One region of the Cytobacillus sp. QJM3NY_8 genome, then DNA from elsewhere that is predicted to be linked to it. Evidence: riboswitches for the same ligand, from Rfam matches in the RefSeq annotation. Region 1 holds a riboswitch; the other holds the start of a gene.
The links. A riboswitch is a leader RNA that binds a small molecule or an ion and turns the genes downstream of it on or off. The one in region 1 is predicted to bind ZMP and ZTP.

Region 1 (7,826 bases):
GCAGACGTGCCTGGCTATATTCTGGCTCAAGTCCTGGGAGGTTTTTTGGGAGGGGTTATTGTATTCCTTCACTATCTCCCGCATTGGAAAGAAACAGAAGACCAGGGTGCTAAACTTGCTGTTTTCTCAACCAGTCCTGCGATTCCCCATACATTTTCAAATTTATTAAGTGAAATGATTGGGACGTTTATTCTTGTACTGGGATTGATGTTTATTGGGGCAAATCAATTTACAGAAGGCTTAAATCCGATAGCTGCAGGCCTTCTGATTGTTGTAATCGGAATGTCGCTCGGAGGGACAACTGGCTATGCGATTAATCCGGCTCGAGACCTGGGACCGCGAATTGCTCATTTTCTTCTTCCGATTGCAGGAAAAGGGAAATCGAACTGGGGGTATGCATGGATACCGGTAGCTGGTCCAATCCTGGGGGGATTAATGGGTTCCGCATTCTATCAAGTGATGTTCGATGACAAAGCTTCAGGCATGTTATGGGCAGTGCTCGGTGTTAATATAATAGTATTAATTCTTTCATATATTTTTGGCAAAAAACAGCCAGGGGAAGTTGATTCTTCTAAAGTGGCTGCATAAATAAAATAATGAACAAGATTGGGAGGAGTCATTTGTGGACAAATATATTTTATCATTAGACCAGGGGACTACTAGTTCGCGTGCTATCCTATTTAATAAAAAAGGGGAAATTGTGCACACGGCGCAAAAAGAGTTCACACAGCATTTTCCAAAGCCTGGCTGGGTTGAACATAATGCAAATGAAATATGGGGTTCAATTTTATCGGTGATTGCAGGTGTTTTTTCGGAATCCGGGATTAAACCAGAGCAAATTGCCGGCATTGGCATAACAAATCAGAGGGAAACAACTGTTGTTTGGGATAAAGAAACGGGAGTCCCGATTTATAATGCGATTGTCTGGCAGTCAAGGCAGACAAGCGAAATTTGCGATGAATTGAAGGAAAAAGGCTATAACGATCTATTCAGAGAAAAAACCGGTCTTTTAATAGATGCCTATTTCTCAGGAACAAAAGTTAAGTGGATACTGGATCATGTGGAAGGGGCAAGGGAAAAAGCCCAACAGGGCAAATTATTATTTGGAACCATCGATACATGGCTAATCTGGAAGCTATCGGGAGGAAAAGCGCATGTGACCGATTACTCCAATGCGTCCCGTACTCTAATGTTTAATATCCACGAACTTAAATGGGATGAAGAGCTGCTGAACATACTCGGAGTCCCGAAAGCGATGCTGCCTGAAGTGAAGCCATCTTCCGAAGTGTATGCTAAGACAATTGACTATCACTTTTTCGGCAAGGAAGTACCCATTGCCGGAGCAGCGGGTGATCAGCAGGCAGCGCTATTTGGACAGGCATGCTTCGAGAAAGGAATGGCTAAGAATACTTACGGAACCGGCTGTTTCATGCTAATGAATACAGGTGAAAAAGCGGTACAATCTGAACATGGACTTCTAACTACCATTGCCTGGGGACTTGAGGGGAAAATTGAATATGCATTGGAGGGCAGCATTTTTGTTGCGGGCTCTGCCATTCAATGGCTCCGTGATGGAATGAGGATGTTAAAGGATGCAAAGGACAGCGAAAGCTATGCAAAAAAAGTGGACTCGACAGATGGAGTGTATGTGGTTCCGGCTTTTGTAGGTCTAGGGACACCATATTGGGACAGTGATGTAAGGGGTGCAGTATTCGGAGTCACAAGGGGAACGTCCAAAGAGCATTTTATCCGTGCGACACTTGAGTCACTTGCGTATCAGACAAAAGATGTTCTATCTGCCATGGAAGCGGACTCAGGCATTAAGCTTAAGACGCTTAGGGTTGACGGAGGTGCCGTGAAAAATAACTTCTTGATGGAGTTCCAGTCAGATATTTTAGAGGTGCCGGTAGAAAGACCGACAATTAATGAAACTACTGCGCTTGGTGCAGCTTACCTTGCTGGATTGGCTGTCGGGTTCTGGAAATCCCAGGAGGAAATTGCTGAGCAGTGGGCAATTGATCAATCATTTCATCCATCGATGGAAGAAAAAGTCCGTGCAGGTCTTTATCAAGGCTGGAAAAAAGCAGTCAAGGCAGCAATTGCATTTAAATAGTCAGAAGAAAGTTTTATACACAAATCATATCTTTTTATGTTATAATAAGATTAAGTTAATAGTTCGGCAGGAGATGCGGAGAGACCACAAAATCATTATCGGGTAAGCGATAATGTATTTTGTGGTCTCTTTTTTATTCCCTGCTTTTAAAGGGTAGTTATAACTACTATCCTTTTCGACAAGGAGGAGACAACAATGATATTTTCTAATTTAAATCGTACTGAAATGATAAAAACACTGACAAAGGAAGAATTTGATGTTCTGATTATTGGCGGCGGCATAACGGGAGCGGGAATAGCTCTGGATGCAGCAGCACGGGGAATGAAAACAGCACTCGTCGAAATGCAGGATTTTGCAGCCGGAACTTCCAGCCGTTCAACAAAACTGGTTCACGGCGGATTAAGATATCTTAAACAATTTGAAGTTAAGATGGTAGCGGAAGTCGGCAAGGAGCGGGCAATCGTATATGAAAATGGGCCACATGTGACTACACCGGAGTGGATGCTGCTTCCGATGCATAAAGGAGGCACATTTGGAAAGTTCTCAACTTCTATCGGACTTAGAGTTTATGACTTTCTTGCAGGCGTCAGAAAGTCTGAACGCAGAAGTATGCTCAATGCCCAGGAAACATTATCAAAAGAGCCGCTTGTAAAAAAAGATGGACTTAAAGGCGGCGGTTATTATGTAGAATACCGCACAGATGATGCCCGACTTACAATAGAGGTAATGAAAGCTGCAGCAGAAAAAGGCGCTATGCCTGTTAACTATTTGAAGGTCGAAAAACTTTTATATGATGAACAAGGAAATGTATGCGGAGCTGCAGCTGCAGATCAGCTGACAGGCGGGGTTCATGAAGTTAGAGCAAAAAAAGTCATCAACGCAGCAGGTCCCTGGGTTGATTCCATCCGCGAGAAAGACGGATCAAAGAAAGGAAAGACCCTGCGTTTGACTAAAGGTGTTCATTTGGTAATAGACCAATCCAAGTTTCCGTTAAAACAGGCTGTATACTTTGATACACCTGACAAACGGATGGTATTTGCCATACCGAGAGATGGTAAGACCTATGTAGGAACAACAGATACATTCTATAATTCTAATCCTGTAAATCCCAAAATGACTGCAGGTGACAGAACATACATCATTAATGCCATTAACTTTATGTTTCCTTCTGTGAAGATAGTGGAGGATGACATTGAATCCAGCTGGGCTGGTGTTCGTCCGCTTATTTGGGAAGAAGGAAAAGATCCTTCCGAAATATCACGCAAAGATGAAATTTGGGAGTCGGATACTGGTTTGCTGACGATTGCAGGTGGGAAACTGACCGGGTACCGGAAAATGGCCGAAACCATTGTTGATTTGCTTGCTGAAAAATTCAAACAGGAATCAAATAGAACATTTAGCGGAAGTATTACAAAAACATTGCCTATTTCAGGAGGAAATGTAGGAGGATCATCCAAATTTCAGGAATTCGTCAGGTTTCAGACTGAAAAAGGAACAAGTATTGGTTTATCAGCGGAACAGTCCAGGCACCTTGTTAAAATGTATGGATCTAACGTCGGTATCATTTTTAATATGATTGAGACGAAAAGGAGTGAAGCTGAGAATTATGGCTTGCCGATTGTATTATGGGCAAAGCTGAAATATGCAATTGAACATGAAATGGCTGCCACCCCTGTAGATTTTTTTAACCGCCGAACAGGAGCGCTGCTTTTTGATATTGAAACGGTAAGAAACTATCAAAAGCAAGTAATTTCATATATGGCTGATGCATTTAAGTGGGATATAGCTGCAGGAAATAATTTTGAAAACCAGCTGAACCAGGAACTCAGTTTTGCGGTAAAGCCGGCAGATCAGGACTAAAGCTCCCCAATTGGGGAGTTTTCATTTTTTAGGAGTATTTTCTTTAACAAAAGGGACATTCCATTGGCATATTATAGACTAGATAGGTAGCGGAGGTGGCTTATGTACAATGTTCTCATGTTTGTTGACTCGGGGGTTGATGATTCACTTGCCCTAATGTATGCCCTTCAGCATCCCGAGATTAATCTAGTAGGTGTAGTCAGCGCTTATGGCAACATAACCAAAGAAGAATCCATCAATAATACTGCATATTTACTGAAACTTGCAGGCAGAGAGGACATTCCCATTATAGCAGGGGCGAGCGGGCCATTATCCGGTGAGACCGCTGTCTTTTATCCTGAAATACACGGGGAGGAAGGCCTCGGGCCCATTCAGCCTCAGGAGAATTTCATCAGCAAAATAAAGGTATATGACATAAACAAAATTATAGAAATTGTAAATGAATACAAAAATGACCTTGTGATCGTTGGAGTTGGAAGGCAGACAGATTTGGCATTGCCGCTCATTCTGTATGGAAAGGATGCATATAAAGATGTAAATGCATTCTATTTAATGGGCGGTGCGTTTTTAGTTCCGGGAAATGTAACACCAGAGGCTGAGGCGAATTTTTACGCTGACCCCATTGCAGCGGATTCAGTGCTTGAAAAAGCAAAAAACATCTATATATTTCCCCTAAATGTAACAAATAAAGCGATTATCAGGCCTGAAACGATTGATTTTATTGCAGATAATACTCAATCGCCTTTTAAAGATCTAATCAAACCTGCTTATGATTATTATTATGAGGCTTATCAAAAGCTTGTCCCGGGAATTAAGGGTGCACCTCTTCATGATGTTCTTGTATTAAGTGTTCTCACAAATCCTGATCTTGCCAAATATGTAAAACGAAGAGTGAGAATAGAACAGTTTGGAAAGGCAAAGGGTAAAAGCATAGCTGACTTTAGGCCGGTGCCCGAAGTTGATCCGCCCGAAACACTTGATAATATAGCGATGGAGTTTGATCTGGAACGTTTTGTTATTGATTTTATCGAGGTTTTCCTTGCCCAGAAAAATCAGAAATAGCTTTTGACACTCAGTGTTAAAAGCTTTTTTATTTGGTGTTGAAGGGGAAAGGAAAGTTGGCATAGAATGTATTAACATGGAAAACATTTGCAGTCAGGGAAGGTTTCTTCAGACAAGGAAGAATGGCAATAATTCCATTTAGTTTCAGCATACATTATCAAAATCAAATGGAGGCTTTCAAATTGCTAAAAAACAAGAAATTAAACAGGTTTCTTTCAATTCTGGGAATGGTCATAGCTATTGCCATAGCATATAGTGTACTTGTCTTTTTAAATAAGGATGAATCCAAGGTTCAAAAAACCTCGGCAAATGCGGAGACATCTGAACAGGGATTAATGTACGATGATTTAGGGGACTTCATTGCCTCCAATCATACTTTTTATAATGAAACACTTGGATGGGGAAGAGATCGTAAAGTCAGCTGGCCAAAACAAAGAGATCAGGCTGAATTAATCGTAAATTCGCTTAAAAAAATATCAGCTGAGAATGAGGATTTGCAGACTGACCTGGGCACAATAACACGGCTGGCAGAAACTGTGCAGTCGGGCACTAAGGATAAGGAAGTTTTAATTAAATTGCACCGATATTTTCATGATCTGGATATTGGATTTAATGGCTATAAAGACACAACCGATTATTTTGATGTAACAGAGTATAAAGGAGAAGGCTAATAAGCGGGTGACAAGTTATTTTCTTGACACTTTACCGTAAATAAGATAACATAGTGATTGAAGTATTTGAGGTATATTGTTGAAGTCGTTAATTCACTTGGATTGTTCGGCAGCCGAACCTTCTTTTTTTGTGAAACTGCGGCTTTTTATTATGTTTCATGCTCTTTAGGATTTTGAAAGAGTAAGCATGTGTTTGTAATTAAGAATAATTTGTGTGGACAGCTTAATGCTGAATTTTCTTCTTAATCATCTTCTATAAACCAGACACTTCTCCGTATTTTTACTTCAGTAAGTTTCTTACCATTTAATATTAAAATCTCAGAGAGCATCTAAGTCGGAAAGAATTCCGACCAACCTGATTCCCACTGGCGCGGTCTAGGAGCCGCAAGGATGGAAGAGAGGCAGGGCTTTCATTGTTTTAGGTAATAACTAATTAACTCAAATATATCATTTATAAGGACAGTATTTGCTGTCCTTTTTTATATATCTCGCAAAAAAACACGAACGTTTGAATAAGTTTCAGTTTAATTATTTGTGTTTTTGTGGTATGATGTATTCATTAGAATAGCTTTTCAAAATCGCAGTGACTGACGACAATGCGGAATGAACCGCTGGGGAGCTGCGTCTATGTATAGCCGGTCGTCTGGGCAGAGATAAGGGATACCCTTGTCTCTTTTTTTCATAACAAAATGGAAAAGCCCGTCAGCCGAATAGGTGCTTTTCCTATAGGAGGAATATGCATGGAAAAAAAGATTATTCTTGATGGAATTGTTGTGGCAAAACATGTGAAAGACCAATTAAAGGATCGAATTGAAGAATTGAAGGGGAAGGATACCGTCCCTTGCTTAGCCACAATTTTGGTGGGAGATGACCCTTCCTCTGAAACGTATGTACGGATGAAGGGGAATGCTTGTGAAAAACTTGGCATATTATCAAAACGTATTCATATGTCAAAGGATACAACAACACAAGAACTATTAGAGAAGATTGCAGAATTAAACAATGATCCTTCTGTACATGGAATCCTTCTACAGCATCCCGTACCAGGACATATAGATGAACGAAAAGCTTTCGAAGCTATTGCTATTGAAAAAGACGTAGACGGTGTTACAAGCCTTGGATATGGACAGACCGCATTCGGTTTTGGTGAATATCCATCCTGTACACCTGCAGCTATTTTGGAAATTATGGATTTCTATAAATTGAGTGCTGAAGGTATGCATGCTGTAGTCGTAGGCAGAAGCCCAATCCTTGGCAAGCCGGTCTCTGCCCTTTTACTCAATCGAAACGCAACAGTCACTACGTGCCATTCATATACCAAAAATCTGCCCCAAATTGTAAAGCAAGCTGATATTGTAGTAGCAGCTGTAGGGAAACCTAACTTTATCAAGGGTGAATGGATTAAAGAAGGAGCTATTGTCCTTGATGCCGGATATAATGAAGGAAATATTGGGGATGCAGAGTATGAAAGCTGTGCTGAAAAGGCGTTTGCCATTACCCCCGTACCTGGAGGAGTTGGACCTGTTACGATTTCCATGCTTTTGAAACATACTGTTCATGCTGCAGAAAAAATCGCTGAAATACAAGGGAAGCATAAATAGTTCATTTATCCCTAAATAAAAATTGATCTTTAAAAGGATTGACTTATAACTGGGTGTCGTTTATTATTAGGTTAACGCTGTAAAGTTCGTTATATACTTTTTGGATAAGTAGTCGTAGCTGCAAAGAAATGTAGGCGATCGTTCATCCTCATTTCTGCAAGCTGCGACTTTTTTATGTTTAAGTTTATATGGTACATTATAGTGAAAAACAATTTATTGGGAGGCAACACAAATGAACACAGGTAAAGTTAAATGGTTTAATGCAGAAAAAGGTTTCGGATTCATCGAATCTTCAGAAGGTCAAGATGTATTCGTACACTTCTCCGCTATCCAAACTGAAGGTTTCAAAACTTTAGAAGAAGGTCAAGACGTAACTTTCGAAATCGTTGAAGGTAACCGTGGACCTCAAGCTGCTAACGTAACAAAAGCATAATTTTGCTTAAAATGAGGTGATGCATGTCTAATCATGCATCACCTTTTTATGTTTGCTTATCCACTTTGTAGCCTTCAGCATTCCTC
Region 2 (7,826 bases), 230 kb from region 1:
CTTTTTATTCACAACCATAACCCTGACATGCTCCTTCAGTATGACAGCAACTTTATTGCTTTTAAAAGAATGCCTTCTGTTCAAGAGTTTGAGGAGGCACATCAATATTTAAGAACTTTTCATCAAAAATATGGCCAAAAGCATGAAAGATTTTATTTTCCTGATGACGAGGAGCTTACCGGAGAACTTCTGGCCAGCTTTGAGAAGGATGATGATTTTACGGTTGGTTATTTAGAGCTATTTGCGATTCATCCAGCTGATTTTCCTGAAGTTCAGGAAAAGGAAGAAATTACAGTCGAAAATGTTACGGATGAAACATGGAATGATTATCTGGAATTTCAGCATGAGCAGGATTCGGTTTACGGGATTAATTATGCCGAGAAAAAGAAAGATCAGCATTTAAGGAATTTTAACGATGAAAGGATTAAGCAGTTCATTGCATATTATAAAGGGAAAGCTGCCGGATCAGTAGATGTAATTATCAAGGAATACACAGCTGAAATTGATGGATTGATGGTCCATGAGGATTTTCAGAAAAAGGGCATCGGCAGGCGCCTGCAGAAATCGGTAATGGATCAGTTTAAGGATAAAACCATCATCCTTGTTGCAGATGGTGAAGATACTCCAAAGGAAATGTACCGCAGGCAAAATTATCAGTATATTGGAAAGCAGTATAACCTTTTAAAAATATACGAATGAAGAGAAGCCTGGTTCTATAGAGAGCCAGGTCTTTTTGTTTAAATAGAACACTGTTTTATAAAGGGGAGTTCATCCTGGTTTGATTTCATGGTGTAAAATCGGGATTTTGTCGAAAAACCTCGGGAAAAAATGAATAATACAATATTCTTAACGTAACAGTGTTATGTTACAATCATACCATCGGAAAGGAGACCTGGAATTGAGCGATGAATTAATTTCAAAAAAAGAAGTCCTTGATTTAACTGGAATTTCTTATGGGCAGCTTTATCGGTGGAAAAGGAAAAGCCTGATACCGGAGGATTGGTTTGTCAGAAAATCAACTTTTACAGGGCAGGAGACATTTTTCCCAAAGGAGAAAATTCTGGAGCGGGTCGATAAAATACAAAAGATGAAGGATAGCCTTTCACTGGATGAGCTGGCAGATTTGTTTTCCTTGAATGCTTCAAATCTGAAGCTGACAAAGGAAAGCCTGATTGCTAAAGGGATAGCTTCTGAACCGGTTATGAATATCTTTCTCGAGACACAGGAAGAGCTTAACGAATTCAATTACCATGAGATTTTGAAGCTTTATATCCTTTCCATCCTGCTTGAATCCGGAGATATCCATATCGAGGAAGGGAAAATGCTTCTTCAGTTATTGAGTGATCATCAAAGTATCCTGCAACAGCCAAAAGCTGTTATCTGCTTTATTCGCAAACTTGGAATGTCCAGCTGCCTGATTTCGGTAAACGGGGAACAAGTCCTGCTTGAAAAAGGAACAAAAGTGGCCGCCACTTTATCGTTAGAACATTGTGCAGAGGAATTAAAATCCAAATTGGTATAGGGGGAATTTTGCTGTGAATATGAAAACACTAGGGAACTTAATAATTAATGGAGTGGGATCGTCTAATGGAGGTTCATTTGAAAAGGTTGGATTAAATGGCAAGGGAACGGTAAACAGTGATATTGAGTGCAAGAGATTCCATTGTAACGGTACGGCCACTATCCATGGAAACGTAAAAACTGAAAAGGGAAAGATCAGTGGTGCTGCAAAGATCCATGGAGCTGTTAAAGCTGAATCCTTTGTTATCAATGGCTCTGCCGACATTTCTGAAGCTGTCAGCTGTCAAAACCTTGAAGTCGCCGGAAGATCCACTATCGGAGGCTCTGTAAAATGCGAAGTAATCGCTGTGAATGGGAAAGTAACTATTTAAGGGGACTGTGAAGCGGAGGTCTTCCGTGCTGAAGGGACATTTTCAGTAGATGGTTTACTGAACGCAGAAACGATCGATATTAAGCTTTTTGGAGACAGTAAAGCGAAAGAAATCGGCGGTAGAAAAATTAAAGTGACACAGCATAGAGAAACCCTATTAAAATTAATCAAATCCATCTTTCCCTTGAAACTGGAGGCGGATTTAATAGAAGGCGATGACATCGAACTCGAAGGCACAGCAGCTCTTGTCGTAAGAGGGAAAAATGTAAAAATCGGCAAAAATTGCGAGATCGGACTTGTGGAATACTCTGGTGTTTATGAATGTGCAGCAGAAGCGGAAGTTAAAGAACTTCGCAAAATCTGATAAAAGGAGAGAGGTGCAGGGAAGCAGTTTTTTACATTTTCTTTCGGATAGTCAAATTTTATTTACAGATAAAATGTTATAAGCTGTTTTTATGACTGGATAACAGAAATTATTTGCGCACATTGCAGAAATGAAAATGTTATCCTAATAACTAACTTCGAAAAGCATAGTGTACAAAATAAGAAAAATATACTGTAGAAAAATAAAAAATAATTTTAATAATGTAAGCGCTTTAAAGGGTTGAAGTTTTCAGAAGACTTTGATAAGATTTAAAAAACCGAAAAGGCTATGTGTAACTGGCGAGACGCGGATCACCGCGAGGGAGCACATAGTGTCGAAGCCGTTCGCCTGGGCAGAGGTAAGGGATTCTACCCTTGCCTCTTTCTGTTTTAAAATCTGACAAAGTTAGTTGAAAAGGGGAGAATCCAGTGAGTACCATGACTTTAGACAGAGTGAAGACGATTAAAACGCTGAATGCGATTGCGCCAAGCGGTCTTGAGGTGTTTAACAAGGATCAATTTACAATCGATAATGAAAGCGGCAATCCGGATGCGATTGTCCTTCGGAGCTTTAATATGCATTCAATGGAATTGGGCGATCGATTAAAAGCAATTGCCCGTGCAGGCGCGGGTGTGAATAATATCCCGGTTGAGAAATGCACTGAACAGGGCATTGTTGTTTTTAATACACCTGGTGCCAATGCGAATGCAGTAAAAGAAATGGTGCTTACTTCCTTAATGGCTTCATCCCGCAATCTCTTTGCCGGCATCTCCTGGACCAAAACGCTGAAAGATGAAGGAGACCAAATTCCTAAGCTTGTAGAAGCAGGGAAAAAGCAATTTGTCGGAAAAGAAATTAAGGGGAAAACTCTCGGTGTGATCGGATTGGGGGCAATCGGGGCCCTTGTGGCCAATGATGCACTTGAACTTGATATGGATGTCGTGGGCTTTGACCCATTCATTTCGGTTGACACTGCCTGGAACTTGTCCCGTAATGTTCAGCGCGCCATGACCATTGAGCAGGTGTTTGCAGAATCTGACTATATCACTGTACATGTTCCATTAACCGATGATACAAGGGAAATGTTCAATGAAGATACATTCAGCATGATGAAGAATGGTGTTCATATTCTGAATTTCTCACGCGGGGAGCTAGTGAATGAATCAGATATGGCAGCCGCCCTTGAAAGCGGAAAAGTGGGCAAGTATATTACAGATTTCCCAAATGAAAATATCCTGAAAATGAAAAACGCAGTGGCAATTCCGCACCTTGGCGCTTCAACAAAAGAATCTGAGGAAAACTGCGCTGTCATGGCAGCACGACAGGTGAAGCACTTCCTTGAAACAGGCAATGTCAAAAACTCAGTTAACTTCCCAAATGCTGCTCTTCCTTACACAGGCAAGCGGCGTGTCACTGCTTTTCATAAAAACATTCCTAATATGGTCGGCCAAATCACACTTGCTATTTCAAGCTACCAGCTGAATATTGCGGACATGGTGAACCGCAGCCGCGGTGAATATGCGTATACCATGATCGATATCGATAATAAAGTTAATGGTGATGTCATCCCTGGACTGCTTGAACAGATTAATCAAATTGAAGGCATTATCAAGTCACGAATTATATAAAAATACAGCCTCAATTCCGCAGGGATTGGGGCTTTTTTTAACTGCACGAAGGAATGAAATCAAAAAAGGTATATGACAAGTATAAAATCAGCTATCCTTAGAATAAACTGATAAAAAATATTAATCACCCGTATCTTTTTGTTCTCTTATTCCGTTATAGAAGCAGAGATGTATTAAAGGAGTGAACAGGTTTATGAAGCAAGGGAAAGTTCAGGCTGAATCAAGGGATTCCATAAAGCAGAAGGAAAGCTGTATTGCAGATATCTATCCTTCACTGCAGCGTTATAGCCGGTTTCTTGCACAGAACCGCTGGGACGGGGACGATCTGGCCCATGAGGCAATCATCCGCGCTTATAGAAGCTATTCGCCTGAGAAAATTAATCAGGCTCTTTTAAAGAAGATTGTCTATAATTGCTGGATTGACACTCTTAGAAACAGAAAGCGGGAAAAGCTTCAAGAGGCGCCGGAACGGGAAATGAAGGAGTTCAGCCCTGATGGCACAGAAGCAATCACCCATCTCCTCAATAGGCTGACATTAAAGCAGGCTGTAGTTTTCACGCTGAAGGAAGGGTTTCAATATCAAACAAAAGAGATTGCTGATATACTTCGGACCACTGAGTTTGCAGTGAAGTCCTCGCTGAACCGTGCACGGAAGCAGCTTCAGCACCCAGTGGAAGATGAGGCTGAGGATTCTTTTGCAAATGAGGAAGAAGAAAAGTTATTTCAGCTGCTGCAGCAATCAGTGGCAGCGGAAGACCCGTCCATCCTGATAAAAACCATACCTTTTCTGCGATCCCTTGAAAGTCATGCCCAGAAGCCTGTACTGCCTGTTCCATCTTCTTCTAATACTCTCTGTATGGCGGCATAGATCCGCAATGAACAGGAGGGATACAGGTGACAGCAATACCATATGTCATTGAGCAGTCCAGCAAGGGAGAACGTTCTTATGATATTTATTCACGGCTGTTGAAAGACAGGATTATAATGATAGGAGAAGAGATTAATGATGTGGTTGCCAATAGTGTGATTGCCCAGCTGCTATTTCTTGCAGCTGAATCTCCTGAAAAGGATATCTCCCTTTATATTAATAGTCCAGGCGGTTCGACAACCGCAGGGTTTGCCATCTTTGACACGATTCAATATATAAAGCCTGATGTGAGAACGATTTGTACAGGAATGGCCGCATCATTTGGTGCGATGCTTCTTCTGGCAGGAAAAAAAGGAAAACGCTACAGCCTTCCGAACAGTGAAATCATGATTCATCAGCCTCTTGGCGGAGCAAGAGGCCAGGCGACCGAAATCGAGATATCTGCAAAACGGATCATAAAGCTTAGGGAGCATATTAATGGAATTATTGCTGAACGAACTGGCCAGCCTATAGAAAAAGTAGCACGGGACACGGACCGCGATTATTTCATGACTGCCGAAGAAGCAAAGGAATACGGGATTATCGATGAAATTATCTATAAAAGCTAGAAAAAAAGAAAAAGCAGCCGATGAAGGCTGCTTTTTTCAGTTTGATCATTTTTCCTCGGAGTAGTACTCATCAATTGCCCGAAGCCAGTTGACGCGTGCAATGTGTCCGGCTTTTTCTCTGTCTTTTTGTTCAAAAGCTTTTAATATATCTTCATGTTCTTCTATTGAACGTTCTTTCAAAATAATTGTTTTATTGTAGTAAAGCCGCATGACATGAGCCTGAAGCATGGAAGCTGTATTCGAGATATAAGGATTCTGAGCAAGATCTATAATAATATTATGAAACTTCTCGTCCTGCTTCAAAGCTGTGAAGGTATCTCCTGCAATTAGAGCTTTAGCGAATTTATGATTAATATCCCTGAGTATATTAATCGTTTCCTGGCTGATAACAGGAGCAGCCAATTCTGCAGCAAGTGCCTGCAATACGCCTAAAGGGGGCAGGATTTTACTAATATCCTCAGGATTAACTGAAGTGACCTGCGTTCCAACTCCGGGAAACATTTCGACGAACCCCTGAACATTCAGCAGCTGAAGAGCTTCCCTGATGGGAGTTCGGCTGACGCCTAATGCTTTTGCTAGATCGGCATCATTCAATTTTTCTTTCGGCTGGAGTGTGCCGTCAATGATCCACTCCTGGATTTGGGAGAAGGCGCGATCCTTTGCTGACACACGGGTAGGTGATGAATAATTGGAGGGTATCGGCATAGCTGTAACCACCTTTTCATTTCATGCAATTTATCTGTGAAATTATAGTTATTTCCAATAGATTATAAATTTAGTATATAGAAGTATCTTGAAAAATTCAATATATCGCATGATTCGACAAAAAGTTTTGTGCGATATATTGCATAAGTATTTTGGATATGTTATCTTGAGTTATGCAATATATTACTAGCGTACAAAAATAATAATGTTACAGCGCAATAATTTTTCGGAAAATTTAAATTTAACAAAATAAGTAAATCTTTTAAGACAGACAGATTAATAGGAGGAATTGAAATGACAAGCAAAATACCACTCTCATATATTGTAACAGTTGGTTTTATGCTCTTTGCCTTGTTTTTTGGGGCAGGAAACTTAATTTTCCCTGCGATGCTTGGCCAATCGGCAGGAACGAATGTATGGTCAGCGAACGCTGGCTTCATCATCACAGGTGTAGGTTTGCCTCTTCTTGGTATACTGGCATTGGGCTTCTCGGGAAAAAGTGATCTGCAATCACTGGCGAGCCGCGTCAATCCATTGTTCGGACTAGCCTTCACAGTGGCCCTGTACTTATCAATTGGTCCGCTTTTTGCCATTCCGAGAACAGCTACAGTGTCTTACGAAATTGGAATTAAGCCATATCTATCCGAAGGAAGCGGTTCAATCGGCTTAATCGTATGTTCAGTTATTTTCTTTGGAATTACCGCATTTTTCTCTTTAAATTCTTCAAAGATTGTTGATATCGTGGGGAAATATTTAACACCAATTCTTCTAATTGTAATCGCAGTTTTAATCGGTGCTGCATTTTTCAATCCAATGGGTGCATTCCAGGCTCCGACTGAAGCTTATATAAATGGTGCGTTCTTTAAAGGGTTCCAGGAAGGCTACCTGACAATGGATGCACTGGCAGCATTTGTATTCGGTATTATCGTTGTAAATGCTGTGAAGGAAAAAGGCGCAGTAACTAAAAAGGATATCATGTTATCCATTGCGAAAGCAGGTGTGATTGCTTCTGGTCTATTAGCAGTCATTTATACATCGCTTTCCTTTATTGGGGCTTCAAGTGTCAGCGGTCTAGGAACATTGGATAATGGCGGTGCGGTTCTATCTGGTGCATCTTCCCATTACTTTGGCTCATTTGGTGCGCTGCTATTAAGTGTCATTGTTTTTGGAGCATGTTTGACAACCAGCATCGGTTTAATTACAGCTTGTTCTTCATACTTCAATAAACTGATGCCAAGAGTTTCTTACAAAATGTTCGTGATTGTTTTATCTTTATTCAGCGCAGTTTTTGCCAACTTTGGCTTAAGCCAGCTTATCGCCATTTCCGTGCCTGTCTTGGTGGGAATCTATCCATTGGCTATTGCACTGATGGCTCTTACTTTCCTGCACCCAATCTTTAAAGGCAAGAAAGAAGTTTATCAGGGAAGCATGCTTTTCACATTTGTGGTAAGTTTGTTTGATGGTTTGAATGCAGCAGGCATTTCGTTTGCGCCAATCAATGACCTATTCGGTGCGATCCTTCCTTTATATGATGTTGGGTTAGGCTGGATTGTCCCTGCTATCGCGGGCGGTCTGATCGGTCTCGTTGCTTCTGCCATAAAGAATGACAGCCAATCACCTTCGGCTGAAGCAAAAAAAGCAGCATAATGATCACAGCCTCCAGTTTAATACTGGAGGTTTTTTTTATGGATGAATATAGTGGAATTACGAATATTAAATAGTTAATATGAACTAAATGTTCGTATTTTAGTTGAAAACCCAC

Region 2: it holds a riboswitch for ZMP and ZTP, as region 1 does, so the genes downstream of both, AC0VZ9_RS17405 (phosphoglycerate dehydrogenase) here and AC0VZ9_RS18615 (bifunctional 5,10-methylenetetrahydrofolate dehydrogenase/5,10-methenyltetrahydrofolate cyclohydrolase) in region 1, are expected to answer to the same signal.

The regions. Positions count from the first base shown of each region.
Region 1 covers NZ_CM149681.1:3,618,543-3,626,368, reverse strand. Annotated here, with positions in the region: gene AC0VZ9_RS18640 (MIP/aquaporin family protein) at 1-588, shown strand, start outside; gene glpK (glycerol kinase GlpK) at 623-2,113, shown strand; gene AC0VZ9_RS18630 (glycerol-3-phosphate dehydrogenase/oxidase) at 2,309-3,973, shown strand; gene AC0VZ9_RS18625 (nucleoside hydrolase) at 4,076-5,035, shown strand; gene AC0VZ9_RS18620 (hypothetical protein) at 5,218-5,706, shown strand; ZMP/ZTP riboswitch at 6,280-6,362, shown strand; gene AC0VZ9_RS18615 (bifunctional 5,10-methylenetetrahydrofolate dehydrogenase/5,10-methenyltetrahydrofolate cyclohydrolase) at 6,447-7,307, shown strand; gene AC0VZ9_RS18610 (cold-shock protein) at 7,540-7,740, shown strand.
Region 2 covers NZ_CM149681.1:3,386,503-3,394,328, reverse strand. Annotated here, with positions in the region: gene AC0VZ9_RS17425 (GNAT family N-acetyltransferase) at 1-699, shown strand, start outside; gene AC0VZ9_RS17420 (YhbD family protein) at 899-1,522, shown strand; gene AC0VZ9_RS17415 (hypothetical protein) at 1,536-1,892, shown strand; gene AC0VZ9_RS17410 (hypothetical protein) at 2,025-2,255, shown strand; ZMP/ZTP riboswitch at 2,538-2,616, shown strand; gene AC0VZ9_RS17405 (phosphoglycerate dehydrogenase) at 2,684-3,883, shown strand; gene AC0VZ9_RS17400 (sigma-70 family RNA polymerase sigma factor) at 4,077-4,751, shown strand; gene clpP (ATP-dependent Clp endopeptidase proteolytic subunit ClpP) at 4,778-5,359, shown strand; gene AC0VZ9_RS17390 (GntR family transcriptional regulator) at 5,405-6,064, opposite strand; gene brnQ (branched-chain amino acid transport system II carrier protein) at 6,359-7,711, shown strand.